Regions from separate parts of the Streptomyces sp. NPDC047022 genome, predicted to be linked through region 1. Evidence: riboswitches for the same ligand, from Rfam matches in the RefSeq annotation. Region 1 holds a riboswitch; the other holds the start of a gene.
What was found. Region 1 has a riboswitch for glycine ahead of gcvP (aminomethyl-transferring glycine dehydrogenase). Riboswitches for the same ligand answer to the same signal wherever they lie in the genome.

Region 1 (7,374 bases):
CCGCGTTGTCAGTGGCATAGGGCAGCATCGGACATGTGAGGTCCGCGCCCACCATCCTGCATCTCGACATGGATGCCTTCTACGCCTCGGCGGAGCAGGCATCCAAGCCGAGCCTGCGCGGGAAGGCCGTCGTCGTGGGCGGGCTCGGACCGCGCGGAGTGGTGGCCACGGCGTCGTACGAGGCCCGGGTCTTCGGGGTGCACTCGGCCATGCCCATGGCCCAGGCCCGCAGGCTGGCGCCGAACGCCGCCTATCTGGTGCCTCGCTTCGGGCTCTACCGGGAGGTCAGCGAGCGGGTGATGGGCCTGCTGCGGGCTCTGTCCCCGCTGGTGGAGCCGCTGAGCCTGGACGAGGCGTTCGTGGACCTCGAGGCCGGGGGAGTGGCCTGGGACGAGCAATCGGCACGGCTGACGGGCGTGAGGCTGCGCGCGGACATCCGGTCCGTCACCGGGCTGACCGGCTCCGTGGGCCTCGCCGCCTCCAAGATGCTCGCCAAGATCGCCTCCGAGCAGGCCAAGCCGGACGGGCTCGTGGTGATACGCCCGGGTACCGAGCGAGCGCTTCTCGGCCCGATGCCGGTGCGCACGCTCCCCGGGGTCGGCCCCGCCACCGGGGACCATCTGCGGCGGGCCGGGATCACCACGGTCGACGAGATCGCCGAGGCGGGCGAGGACGAACTCGTACGGCTTCTGGGCAAGGCCCATGGGCACGCGCTGTACGCGATGGCGCTGGCCCATGACGAGCGGCCGGTGGTGGCCGAGCGTGAGGCCAAGTCGGTGTCCGTCGAGGACACGTACGACGTCGACATCCATGACCGGGTGCGGGTCGGCGTGGAGGTGCAGCGTCTCGCGGACCGGTGTGTGCGCAGGCTGCGGGACGCCGGCCTGTCGGGGCGGACCATCGTGCTGAAGGTCCGCCGATACGACTTCTCGACGCTGACCCGCTCCGAGACGCTGCGCGGGCCCACCGACGACCCGGCGGTGGTGAAGGAGGCAGCGGCGAGGCTGCTGGATTCGGTGGACACGACCGGTGGCGTGCGGCTGCTGGGCGTCGGTGTCAGCGGGCTCGCCGACTACACGCAGGAGGACCTCTTCGCCCAGGCGCGGCTCGCCGCGGGGGACACGGCTGACGAAGAGCACGAGGAGCCGGCGCAGGAGCCGGCGGCGGGGATCACGCAGGACGAGCCGGCGACGGCGCCGGAGCACGTCTGGCGTGCGGGCCAGGACGTCCGGCACAGCGAGTACGGGCACGGATGGGTGCAGGGCAGTGGCCTCGGCAGGGTGACCGTTCGCTTCGAGACCCCCGATTCACCGCCGGGGCGTGTCCGTACGCTCCGCACCGACGATCCCCTGCTGGAACCGGCTGATCCGCTTCCCCTGGTACCGCTGAGACCCGAGGCCGCGGACCCGCGGGCGGCACCGTCGGGCACGGTGTCCTGATGAGGCGCGTGACCGAGGAGTACGGCAGGGTGACGGCGCAACGTCACGCCTCGTCCGACCCGGCCAGATGCCCGAAGTCCCGGTCCCGGTCCGGTGAAGGAGCGGGTGTGGCCACGTCGAGCCCATAGTGGTGGTAGAGCTGCAGTTCCTGTTCGGGGGACAGATGGCGTCCGACGCCGAAGTCGGGGGCATCCTTGATCAAGGCGCGTTCGAAGGGGACGTAGAGCGCTCCCTCGACCACCTCACTGGGCTCCAGCGGAACGAACGCGTCCCGGCTGAACAGACCCGTTCGTATGGCCGCCCACTCCGGTACTCCGGTCGCGTCGTCGAGATAGACCTCGTCGACTGTGCCTATCTTGTTGCCGTTGCGGTCGAACGCCTTGCGGCCGATCAGATTCCGCGGATCGATATCGGTCTTCACGGTCCCTCCAACTGGTCGCAACTCATTCACAACCACTACAAAAGAGCACATTCGTCAAGGCGGCCACTCGAGGGCTCCCTGATTGCACCCGCTGGTACGCTGGCAGACGGCTGATGACCCCGTGCGGGAGAGTCCTTCGGAGCGAACCGGAGGCGCCGAAGGAGCAAACCCTCCCCGGAATCTCTCAGGCACACGTACCGCACGGACGAGGTCACTCTGGAAAGCAGAGCGGATGCCATTGGCATCCGCTCTCACCGACGGTGAAAACCGGAGCGCCCTGGGGCGGACCGGTGAAGCTCTCAGGTTGAGATGACAGAGGGGGAGGCCGTCGGGGTACCCACGCCGTGGTGCCCCTCGAAGGTCGTGTCTGACCAGGAGGCCCCCGCAATGACCGCCCACCGCATCCCGCTCTCCGAGCTCGAACGGGGGACCCCCTTCGAGCGCCGCCACATCGGTCCTGACTACGAGGCGCGCGCCAAGATGCTCGCGCACATCGGCTATGGCTCCCTCGACGAACTCACGGCCGCCGCCGTCCCGGACGTGATCAAGAGCGCCGACGCCCTGGATCTGCCGGGCGCGCGCACCGAGGCCGAGGTGCTGGCCGAACTGCGCTCCCTCGCCGACCGCAACCAGGTCCTCGACTCCATGATCGGCCTCGGCTACTACGGGACCTTCACGCCGCCGGTGATCCTGCGCAACGTGATGGAGAACCCGGCCTGGTACACCGCGTACACGCCCTACCAGCCGGAGATCTCCCAGGGGCGCCTCGAGGCCCTGCTGAACTTCCAGACCGTGGTCGCCGACCTCACCGGCCTGCCGACCTCCGGCGCCTCCCTGCTCGACGAGGGCACGGCGGCCGCCGAGGCCATGGCGCTGTCGCGGCGCATGGGCCGCAACAAGAAGGGCCTGTTCCTGGTCGACGCCGACGCGCTGCCCCAGACGATCGCCGTGATCGAGACCCGCGCCGAGCCCACCGGCGTCGAGGTCGTCGTCGCCGACCTCAGCGAAGGCATCCCGGCCGACGTCGCCGAGCGGGAGATCAACGGCGTACTGATCCAGTACCCGGGCGCCTCCGGGGCCGTGCGCGACATCAAGCCGGTCATCGACCAGGCCCACGAGCTGGGCGCGGTCGTCACCGTCGCCGCCGACCTGCTCGCCCTGACGCTCATGACCTCGCCGGGCGAGCTGGGCGCCGACATCGCCGTCGGTACGACGCAGCGCTTCGGCGTGCCCATGGGCTTCGGCGGACCGCACGCCGGTTACATGGCGGTGCAGGAGAAGTTCGCCCGCAGCCTGCCCGGCCGCCTCGTGGGCGTCTCCGTGGACGCGGACGGCCACAAGGCGTACCGCCTCGCCCTGCAGACGCGCGAGCAGCACATCCGCCGCGAGAAGGCGACGAGCAACATCTGCACCGCCCAGGTGCTGCTCGCCGTGATGGCCGGCATGTACGCCGTCTACCACGGCCCCGAGGGACTGCGGGCCATCGCACGCCGTACCCACCGGTACGCCACGATCCTGGCCGCGGGTCTCACGGCCGGCGGGGTCGAGGTCGTCCACGGCGCCTACTTCGACACCCTCACCGTGCGGGTGCCCGGCCGCGCCGAGACGGTCGTCGCCACGGCACGCGAGCGCGGCGTCAACCTGCGCCTCGTCGACGCCGACCACGTCTGCATCGCCTGCGACGAGACGACCGGCCGCGCCCAGCTGGGTGCCGTGTGGACCGCCTTCGGAGTCGAGGCCGACGTCGAGGCACTGGACGCGAGCGCCGCGGACGCGCTCCCGGGGACCCTGCTGCGCACCGACGACTACCTCATGCACCCGGTGTTCCAGGCGCACCGTTCCGAGACCGCGATGCTGCGCTATCTGCGCCGGCTGGCGGACCGGGACTACGCGCTCGACCGCGGCATGATCCCGCTGGGCTCCTGCACCATGAAGCTCAACGCGACCACCGAGATGGAGCCGGTCACCTGGCCGGAGTTCGGGCAGCTGCACCCCTTCGCGCCCGCCGAGCAGGTGCAGGGCTATCTCACCCTGATCCGTGAGCTGGAGGAGCAGCTCGCCGAGGTCACCGGCTACGACAAGGTCTCGCTCCAGCCCAACGCCGGTTCCCAGGGTGAGCTGGCCGGTCTGCTGGCCGTGCGCGGCTACCACCGCGCCAACGGCGACGAGCAGCGCACGGTCTGCCTCATCCCGTCCTCCGCGCACGGCACCAACGCCGCGAGCGCCGTGATGGCCGGCATGAAGGTCGTCGTCGTGAAGACCGCGGGCGACGGCGAGATCGACGTCGAGGACCTGCGGGCCAAGATCGAGCAGTACCGCGACGAGCTCTCCGTACTGATGATCACGTACCCGTCCACGCACGGTGTGTTCGAGGAGCACGTCGCCGACATCTGCGCGGCCGTCCATGAGGCCGGCGGCCAGGTGTACGTCGACGGCGCCAACCTCAACGCGCTGGTCGGTCTCGCCGAGCCGGGTCACTTCGGCGGCGACGTCTCGCACCTCAACCTGCACAAGACGTTCTGCATCCCGCACGGCGGAGGCGGTCCGGGCGTCGGCCCGGTCGGTGTGCGCGCGCACCTCGCGCCGTACCTGCCGAACCACCCGCTGCAGCCCGCGGCCGGTCCCGAGACCGGCGTCGGACCGATCTCGGCGGCTCCGTGGGGCTCCGCAGGCATCCTGCCGATCTCCTGGGCGTACGTCCGGCTCATGGGCGGTGAGGGACTCAAGGCCGCCACGCAGACGGCCGTGCTGTCCGCCAACTACATCGCCAAGCGCCTCGAACCGCACTACCCGGTGCTCTACACCGGTCCCGGCGGCCTGGTGGCGCACGAGTGCATCATCGATCTGCGCCCGCTGACCAAGGCGACCGGCGTGAGTGTCGACGACGTCGCCAAGCGGCTGATCGACTACGGCTTCCACGCGCCGACGATGTCGTTCCCGGTGGCCGGCACGCTGATGATCGAGCCGACCGAGTCCGAGGACCTCGCCGAGATCGACCGGTTCTGCGACGCGATGATCGCCATTCGCGCGGAGATCGAGAAGGTGGGCTCGGGCGAGTGGCCCGCCGAGGACAACCCGCTGCGGGGCGCTCCGCACACCGCAGCGGCGCTCGGCGGTACGTGGGAGCACGCGTACACGCGCGAGGAGGCCGTCTTCCCGGCCGGTGTCTCGGCCGCCGACAAGTACTGGCCGCCGGTGCGCCGTATCGACCAGGCGTTCGGAGACCGCAACCTGGTCTGCTCCTGCCCGCCGCTGGACGCTTACGAGGAGTAATCACCCTCGGACATGCGTCGGGGCCGGTTCGGAGCGTCTGTCTCCGGGCCGGCCCCTGGTGTGTCCAGGGCGATGGGCGCCCTCGGCGGGGGCTTCGCGCGCCCCCTGCGTGTCCTAAGCAGCCGTCATCACCTGGTCGGTGCCCATCGGGCGGTGCGGGGCGATGATCTGGCCGTCGGGCAGAAGCTCACCGGTGTCCTCGAAGAGCAGAACGCCGTTGCACAGCAGGCTCCATCCCTGCTCCGGGTGGTGCGCCACAAGGCGGGCGGACTCCCGGTCGGCGGATTCGGCGGTCGGGCACAGTGGCTGGTGCTGGCACATGGTGGATGGGATCTTTCGCTCTGTCGTGTGTGAGGTGGCCGGTATGGCTGTCGTGTCTGTCCTGCGGCTCTTCGCGTCCTTCATGGCCGCTCCCCGTTGGTGATGCTTCGGTCAGGAACCCAGTGTTGCCCCACGGGCGTCAATCCGCAGGGATTTCGCTGTACGGCTTCTCACAGGTTCATGACGCATCACCCGCGCGGACGGTTCAATCCAACTCGACGGTCAATTTGGGTGGTTCGACATGGCCGGAAGGTACTAGTCCATGCGGGCCGACCAGCGGTATGTCCCTCGTACGAGCGGGAGAGAGCACGAAAGAGCGACACGCTCGGGATGGGTGACGGCCGCGTAGGGCCGAGGGGCCACGGCCGGGACATGCGCCGTGCCCCGCCGTCGTCGAGGGCGGCGGGGCACGGAGGCTTCAGGGGCGCTACGCGGGTGTCGGCGAGCCGAGCATCGGTGCTGTTCTGGTGACCCGGAGGATGAGCACCGGGAGCAGGTCCGCTACGGAATGCGGGCGATGGGCGGCGATGCCCGGAGGCGCGGGCGCGAGCGGTACCAGCAGGTCGGTCGCGGCGGGATGGCCACTGGCGCCGTCGGCCTCGCAGTCGCCGTGCAGCCACAGGGTGAGCATGTACAGCTCGGGCACGGACAGCAGCCGGGCCTGGTAGGGCCCTGCCATTGACTCCGCCTGGCGCAGGGCCCGCTCGGTCGAGGTGACGTAGGGGCCCTCGAAGAAGTGCGAGAACGCCCAGCCGTCCGGGGTCAGCATCGTCTCGGCGGCGGCCACGGCGCGTCCGCCGCAGCGGATGAGGAAGCGCCATCCGGCCAGCCGGGTGGCCGCCGTGCCCGCTGGGGCGATCTGGTCCAGGACATGGACCGGCAGCGGGAGTTCGGGGGTCACGGGCCCCTGGGCGGTACGCAGGGACGGGGTGGGGGCCTCGCGGACCGCGGTGGGGGAAGCGAGTGCCGTGAGGACGGAGCGGAGGGCGGGCGCGGGAGCCGGGGGGACATGCAGCTGCATGGTGGGTCGCCTCTCATTCGACAGGCACGGTGAAGCGAGGGCGTGGCGGGGCGGGCGGACGGCGCTGTCAGCTCTCGGGGTCAGAGGTGCCGGGGGATGGCGCCCGGAGGAATGGCAGCGTTGGAACGGCAGGGCTCGTGACCGTGAGTGCCAACTCTCTACCCCGTGCGGAAAGTTTATACGACACGCGTTCACGCATTGTTTCGTGTAGTCGTCCCGCATGGGGTGCACAAGGAGATATCCGGACGTCTGCCGGAGGCATTCCTCCTGCTGTTCCGCGGGTATCATGGCCGCGACCTCGGAATATCCGTCCGTAGCGGTCGGCCGGTTGTCATCGGCGTTTTTCACGACAAGACTTCGGGGTGAAACTGCGTATTGCCCCATGCCGCGTGAATGTGCCGGGAGGCCCGAGCCACCAGACTAGCGCGCGGTGGCGGCGCGCGGGACGTTATCGATCGCGTTGCCGGGGCATCATCCATCGTGACCCAGGACAGCAGCGGCCGATCATCGGCCTGCCCATCAAGAGGAGGGACGCTCCGATGGGAGAAAAGGTCGTGGCAGGGCCGTTCGACCTGTCCGACCGCCAGCGCTACCGCCGAAAGCTCAGGCAGTGTCTGGTGGGGTTCATGCGACTGCTGGAGGAAGAGCGGTTCGACCGGCCCAGGAATCTGATGGGACTGGAGATCGAACTGAATCTCGCGGGGTACGACGGCATGCCGCGCATGATGAATGCGCAAGTGCTGGAAAAGATCGCCAGTCGCGATTTCCAGACCGAGCTCGCCATGTTCAACCTGGAAGTGAACATAGCGCCGCACCGGCTGGGCGGCCGGGTATTCGATCGCCTCGCCGAGGAACTGCGCACCTCGCTCGGCTATGCCGACCGGAAAGCCCAGGAGCTG
Region 2 (7,374 bases), on a different contig from region 1:
TTGGGCAGCAGCTCCTTGAAGAGGATGTAGAGCCGTCCGGCGCCCAGCGACCGGGCGGCCTCGACGTACTCGCGTTCACGCAAAGAGAGCGTCTGGCCGCGCACCACACGACCGATGTACGGCCAGCCGAAGAAGCCGATCACCAGGATCATCACGAAGACGCGCACGGCCGAGCCGCTCAGCCCCAGCATCTGGTTCGGCATGACCGCGACGAGCGCGATGATGAAGAGCAGCTGCGGGAAGGCGAGCAGACCGTCCATGATCCGGCTGATGACCGAGTCGACCCAGCCGCCGAAGAAACCGGCCAGAACGCCCAGGATCGTACCGAGGACGATGGCCACCACCGCGGACAGGAAGCCGACCAGCAGCGAGATCTGCGCGCCGTAGAGGATGCGGGCGAAGATGTCGCGGCCGTTGACCGGTTCGACGCCGAGCAGATGGTCGCCGCTGATGCCGCCGAGGGTGCCCGTGGGCGTTCCGAACAGCGGGTCGATCAGGTTCTCGTGGTAGGCGTCCGGGTCCTGCCCGATCAGGTTGGAGAGCACTGGCGCGAGGAGCGCGACCACGACGAGGAGGAGCACCACGACGCCGCCCGTCAGCGCGAGCTTGTCCCGCTTCAGGCGCTCCCAGGCGATCCGGCCCAGGGAGCGTCCCTGAACGGCCTTCGCGTCCGTGCTCGCTGTGGCCGCTTCTTCGGCAGCACTCGGGGCCGCTTCCGCGGTCGGCTCGTGCAATGGTGCCGTCATCTGGCAGGGACCCCTCTCAACCGGCGGTGACCGGTCCGCACTTGCCGCTGTGGCGGCATGAATCAGTCCGTCGTACACAGGGGCGAACCCCTTGAACCGGGAGTCTTCAACGCATCGGCGATCAGGTACCAGACTTGCGGGTGAATGGATGCGTAAACGTGATGCGGACCTGGGCGATCCGTTATCCGGACGCCATGTAACGCCGCCCGGACACAGGCGAATTCGGACACATCGCACGAAACGTGCGCCATCCACCCTCATCTACGCGCGAAGATCTCCCACGAACGAGGAACCAGGCCGACCGGCAGGCTGCTCTGCGTGACTATCCGCCGTAGACCGGCGGATAGCCGTATCCGGCGGCCGGGCCCAGGGGCTGGGCCTGCAACTGGGGCTGGAGCGGGGCGCCATGGGCGTCGCGGTCGTAGAACGGACGCGCGCCCGCCCTCATCCACATCACGACCGGGTCGTACTCGTCGGCCATCGCCACGGTCGACACCGGGAGCCCGTCCGGCACGGCGCCGATGGACTGCTGCATCATCGCCCGCACCGAGTCGACCGCGGACGGCGAGGTGTCGTACACATCCAGGCCGATGGCCAGATACGGCGCCCCGAGGGCCGGTTGCACCCAGGCCCGGCGCAGGGAACGGACCGCCGGAGTGCGGTGGGCGTTCTGCGTGAGCAGGGCGTAGAACTGCGGGATCTCGATGCCGGGTTCGGACAGCCGCAGCGGGCCCGCGGGCTGGCGGTCCAGGCCCGCGGCGATGCGGCGCAGGTCGAGCCAGGGGATGCCCACGCCACCGCCCGGGGCGTGCGGGTTGAGCCAGAGGCCGTAGTGGTCCGGATAGAGGGTGCGGGCCACATCGAGGCCGTCGGCCACCTCGTACGACCTGTTCCAGCCGCTCGCCGAGAGTTCCTGGGCGGAGGTGACGCAGGGCGCGTAGCCGTGGCCGCCCACCTCCATGGTGCCGTACTGGGCGTCGGGCGAGCCTGCCTGGCCATGCCACAGGAACATCCAGACCTGGCCGGAGGACGGGGTCGCGAGCGCGCGCAGGAGTGCCTCGTAGGCGTCGTAACGCCCGGGCGTCACCTGGCGCAGCATGTGCTCGACCTGCCCGGTCGAGGCCGTGCCCGACGCGCTCACCCTCTACCGCCCCTTCACGACGTACCTGACGACACCGACGACCCCGGCGCGGGCTTCTCCCGCTCCGGCCATGAAACCAGGTTAAGGCGCCATCCTGACAGCAACTTGACGCGCGCCACCCTCCGGCGTCCGGGCACCGCCGGATACCGCACGGACGGTTCTTCGGCCGTGCCGGTGACCGTCTCCGTGGCCCTGTCAGTAACCGTGCTGGTAGAAGGGCCGCACCGTATCCCGCAGCCAGTCGCACACCGGGTCCTGGGCCACGTCCAGGAACACCATGTTCACGGGCGTCGACACCGGCACCTCGGCGAGGGCCCGGCCGAGCGCGTCCAGGGAGAGTGCGCGGGCGTCGGCCTCCCAGGAGGAGAGCTCGACTCCTATGAACATCACCGGCTCGGCGGTCTCGACCGCGGCCAGGCAGCGGCGCGCGCTGAGCACCACTCCGGTCGCGGCCAACTCGGCCGACGCGGCGGCGAGGAAGTCCACGGGGTCGTCCTGCCAGTCGGGTTCGAAGAGCCGGACCCGGCCCCCGCTCGCCGGCCCGTCCAGCTCGGTGCGCCCCGCGCGGCACAGCTCGGCCACGGCCTCGGGCGGCAGCGGCACGCCCACCACGCCGTCCGGGTTGACCGCGATGCCGACCTGCGGGGGCAGCCCGCGCGCGAACTCGGCGGCGGGCGCAATGGTGTAGGACATGTGGTTGCCGACGACCTGGCGGAACTGCTCCTCCGAGCTGAACACCGGCACATAGGCCTGGCCCGCGATCTCCACCGCGGGCAGGTCGAGGGGGCCGCTGTGCGGGCCGCCGCCCTGCGGCAGGGGTACCCAGACGAAGCTGCGGCCGAGGACCTCGATGATCCGGCCGGCGGCCGAGGGCACTCCGAGCGCGGCGGAGAGCACCTCCTCCAGCTCGTTGCCGGGCCATCCGCCGTGCGGATGCGGGTGTGCGTGTGCGGGGAAGTCCGCGGGAAGGTCCGCCGGGATGTCCATCTGCCTACCGCCTGCTCAGAACTGCTGCTGGTCGCCTTGTGCTGTGCCCGAAAAGGCTAGGGCATGCTGGGAATGTCCCGCCTGCCCGCGAAGTCGATGCGCCGCAGGACGTCGGCGGCGTCCCGGTCCAGGAGCACCGCCGAGCCGCAGCCCCCGGGCAGCCGGCCCTGTTCCATGGAGCGCAGCAGACGGTGGGTGGCCCTGCGGTGCCGCAGGAACGCGTACCGCGAGACGCCACGGCCTCTGCGGCGTTGGCCGTTCAGGGCCGTGCCCTCGCCGACGTCGAGCAGAAGGAGATGGAGGGTGCCGCCGCGGCGCCGGGCCGCCCACGCGAGCCAGCCGCGCACCCAGCGCTGGGCACCGCAGTCGTGCACGACGATTCCCTGCCCTGTGCGCAGGGCGCGTCCGAGACCCGCGTAGTGCGCGAGGCGGACGAAGGGGCGGTAGACGGCGTACGGAAGGAACGGAAGGGTCCGGGCCAGACGCGCGTCCCAGCGGTCGCGGGTGTCCTGAGAGTCGACCCTGGCGCCCAGCACGGCGCGCCGCATCAGCGTGGACTTGCCGCTGCCCGGCAGGCCCGAGACCACGACGAGGTCTCTGGCGCCGAAGGTCAGCGTCTTGGGGCTCAGGCCCGCGCGGTCGCGCAGATCGCGGACATGAGCCGGCCGCCGGGGGCCGCGGCCCTCCCGGGGCACAGCTCCGGCTTGTCCGGGCACCGCGAGGCCTGAAGCCGCGGCGCATGCCATGTTCCTGTCCACCGTCATCGCCTCCCCTGCCTCCCCATGGCCGTGGGTCGGGAGGTCCCTCCCCACCGAGTGTAAAGAGAAGGTAATGAAAAGGTATCGCGATGTCGTCCCCGTACCGCCAGGGACCGGTAACCGATCCGGCCTGCCGCCATTCGGGCGGGGCATGCAATGATGTGCGCGCCAACTGCATACCGGCCGCTTGAATCCGCGCGGGAGAGTTCCGGGTACGTCTGCGTGCCCGGGCGCCGAAGGAGCAAGTCCCTCCCTTGAATCTCTCAGGCCCCGATACCGCGCGGGCGAGGCACATCTGGAAAGCGGGCCGCCTTTCGCGGCTCCACCCAAGGTGCAAGCCATGACCCAGGACCACGGGAGTCATGGCGAACCTCTCAGGTTCCGATGACAGATGGGGAGGAACGACCTCGCCCTTCCCCATGCCTTGGAGCACATCCGATGAGCAGCAGCCCCCTGCGTCTCACCGCGCTCGATGCCGTGCATCGTTCGCTGGGCGCCACGATGACCGACTTCGCAGGCTGGGACATGCCCCTGCGCTACGGCTCGGAGCGCGACGAGCACGTCGCCGTCCGCACGAAGGCCGGTCTCTTCGACCTCTCGCACATGGGCGAGATCACCGTGACCGGTCCCGAGGCGAACCGGCTCCTCGACCACGCCCTGGTCGGCAACATCTCCTCCATCGGCACCGGCCGCGCCCGCTACACCATGATCTGCCAGGAGGACGGCGGGATCCTGGACGACCTGATCGTGTACCGGCTCGCCGAGCAGGAGTACATGGTCGTCGCCAACGCCTCCAACGCCCAGGTGGTGCTGGACGCTCTCATGGAGCGCTCAGCCGGCTTCGACGCCGAGGTGCGCGACGACCGCGACGCGTACGCGCTGATCGCCGTCCAGGGCCCCGAGTCCCCCGGCATCCTGAAGTCCCTGACCGACGCCGATCTGGACGGCCTGAAGTACTACGCGGGTCTGCCCGGCACGGTGGCCGGGGTCCCGGCGCTCATCGCTCGCACCGGCTACACGGGCGAGGACGGCTTCGAGCTGTTCGTGGCGCCCGAGCACGCCGAGAAGCTGTGGCAGGCGCTGACCGAGGCGGGCGAGCCCGTCGGCCTCACTCCCTGCGGCCTGTCCTGCCGGGACACTCTGCGCCTGGAGGCGGGCATGCCGCTGTACGGGCATGAGCTGACCACGTCCCTGACTCCCTTCGACGCCGGTCTCGGCCGGGTCGTGAAGTTCGAGAAGGAGGGCGACTTCGTGGGGCGCGCCGCGCTCCTCGAGGCCGCCGGGCGCGCCGAGAAGAACCCGCCGCGCGTCCTGGTCGGCCTGGTCGCCGAGGGCCGCCGCGTCCCGCGCGCCGGGTACACGGTCGTCTTCGGCGGCGAGGTGATCGGCGAGGTCACCTCCGGCGCCCCTTCCCCCACGCTGGGCAAGCCGATCGCGATGGCCTATGTCGACGCCGCGCACGCCGCGCCCGGCACGTCCGGGGTCGGCGTGGACATCCGGGGCAGCCACGAGCCGTACGAGGTCGTGGCGCTGCCGTTCTACAAGCGCCAGAAGTAGACACTGAGCCCGGGCCGGATGCGGCGCCGCGCGTGTCCGCGCATGTCCTCACGGCTTCCGGGCGCCTCGAGAAGTCACCCGTTCAGTCACCCGTATCACCAGCACTGACCGCGTACAGGAGAATTCAGGCCATGAACAACCCCCAGCAGCTTCGCTACAGCAAGGAGCACGAGTGGCTGTCGGACGCCGAGGGCGGCGTCTCGACGGTCGGCATCACCGAGCACGCGGCCAACGCGCTCGGCGACGTCGTGTTCGTCCAGCTTCCGGAGGTCGGTGACACCGTGACCGCGGGCGAGACCTGCGGCGAGCTGGAGTCGACCAAGTCGGTCAGCGACCTCTACTCCCCGGTCACCGGCGAGATCACCGCGGTCAACCAGGACGTCGTGGACGACCCGTCGCTGGTGAACTCCGCCCCCTTCGAGGGCGGCTGGCTGTTCAAGGTGCGGGTCACGGACGAGCCCTCCGACCTGCTCTCCGCCGACGAGTACGACGCCCACATCGCGGGCTGAGGAGTCGTAGCACCCATGTCGCTTCTGAACACGCCCCTGCATGAGCTCGACCCGGACGTCGCCGCCGCCGTCGACGCCGAGCTGCACCGCCAGCAGTCCACCCTCGAGATGATCGCCTCGGAGAACTTCGCTCCGGTCGCGGTCATGGAGGCCCAGGGCTCGGTCCTGACCAACAAGTACGCCGAGGGCTACCCGGGCCGCCGCTACTACGGCGGCTGTGAGCACGTCGACGTGGTCGAGCAGATCGCCATCGACCGCATCAAGGAGCTCTTCGGCGCCGAGCACGCCAACGTCCAGCCGCACTCGGGCGCGCAGGCCAACGCCGCCGCGATGTTCGCGCTGCTCAAGCCCGGCGACACGATCATGGGTCTCAACCTCGCGCACGGCGGGCACCTGACCCATGGAATGAAGATCAACTTCTCCGGCAAGCTCTACAACGTGGTCGCCTACCACGTCGGCGAAGACGGTGTGGTCGACATGGACGAGGTGGAGCGCCTCGCCAAGGAGCACCAGCCCAAGCTGATCGTCGCGGGCTGGTCGGCCTACCCCCGTCAGCTGGACTTCGCCGCCTTCCGCCGGGTCGCGGACGGGGTCGGCGCCTACCTGATGGTCGACATGGCGCACTTCGCCGGCCTCGTGGCCGCGGGCCTGCACCCGAACCCGGTGCCGCACGCCCATGTGGTCACGACCACCACCCACAAGACGCTGGGCGGCCCGCGCGGCGGTGTGATCCTTTCGACCGCCGAGCTGGCCAAGAAGATCAACTCCGCGGTCTTCCCCGGTCAGCAGGGCGGCCCGCTCGAGCATGTGATCGCCGCCAAGGCCGTGGCGTTCAAGGTCGCGGCCTCCGAGGAGTTCCGCGAGCGGCAGCAGCGGACGCTGGAGGGCGCGCGGATCCTCGCCGAGCGCCTGGTGAAGGACGATGCCAAGGCCGTGGGCGTGGACGTCCTGACCGGTGGCACCGACGTGCACCTGGTCCTGGTCGACCTGCGCAACTCCGAGCTTGACGGGCAGCAGGCCGAGGACCGGCTCCACGAGGTCGGTATCACGGTCAACCGCAACGCCGTCCCGAACGACCCGCGTCCGCCGATGGTCACCTCGGGCCTGCGCATCGGCACGCCCGCCCTGGCGACCCGCGGCTTCACGGCCGAGGACTTCGCCGAGGTCGCGGACGTGATCGCCGAGGCCCTGAAGCCGTCGTACGACGCCGAATCGCTGCGCGGCCGGGTGAAGGCCCTGGCCGACAAGCACCCGCTCTATCCAGGTCTCGGAAAGTAAGCACTTCCGAAACGTTTCCGGAGCAGTTCCGGAACGTCTCCGGAGGACTTCCGCAGCACCCTCGGGCACCGCGCACACTGGAAGGACACACACCAGCCGGGCGCGGTGCCCACCCCGCACCACCCTGTCATTGAGGAGTCACCGTGGCCATCTCGGTCTTCGACCTGTTCTCGATCGGCATAGGCCCGTCCAGCTCCCATACGGTCGGTCCGATGCGTGCGGCGCGCATGTTCGCCCGCCGGCTGCGCAACGAGGACCTCCTGGAGCCGGTCGCCTCCGTACGCGCCGAGCTGTACGGCTCGCTCGGCGCCACCGGCCACGGCCACGGCACCCCGAAGGCGGTGCTGCTGGGCCTGGAGGGCGCCTCACCGCGCACGGTCGACGTCGAGACGGCCGAC

Region 2: another riboswitch for glycine. It lies ahead of gcvT (glycine cleavage system aminomethyltransferase GcvT); the one in region 1 lies ahead of gcvP (aminomethyl-transferring glycine dehydrogenase).

The regions. Positions count from the first base shown of each region.
Region 1 is NZ_JBEYVV010000010.1:9,001-16,374, forward strand. Features, by position in the region: gene ABZ845_RS13405 (DNA polymerase IV) at 36-1,439, shown strand; gene ABZ845_RS13410 (PRC-barrel domain-containing protein) at 1,483-1,860, opposite strand; glycine riboswitch at 1,975-2,070, shown strand; gene gcvP (aminomethyl-transferring glycine dehydrogenase) at 2,248-5,133, shown strand; gene ABZ845_RS13420 (DUF5999 family protein) at 5,248-5,454, opposite strand; gene ABZ845_RS13425 (hypothetical protein) at 5,882-6,475, opposite strand; gene ABZ845_RS13430 (glutamate--cysteine ligase) at 7,015-7,374, shown strand, end outside.
Region 2 is NZ_JBEYVV010000028.1:34,598-41,971, reverse strand. Features, by position in the region: gene ABZ845_RS24660 (ABC transporter permease) at 1-746, opposite strand, end outside; gene ABZ845_RS24655 (enhanced serine sensitivity protein SseB C-terminal domain-containing protein) at 1,069-1,887, opposite strand; gene ABZ845_RS24650 (enhanced serine sensitivity protein SseB) at 2,083-2,874, opposite strand; gene ABZ845_RS24645 (AAA family ATPase) at 2,931-3,638, opposite strand; glycine riboswitch at 3,821-3,921, shown strand; gene gcvT (glycine cleavage system aminomethyltransferase GcvT) at 4,071-5,189, shown strand; gene gcvH (glycine cleavage system protein GcvH) at 5,321-5,698, shown strand; gene glyA (serine hydroxymethyltransferase) at 5,714-6,976, shown strand; gene ABZ845_RS24625 (L-serine ammonia-lyase) at 7,120-7,374, shown strand, end outside.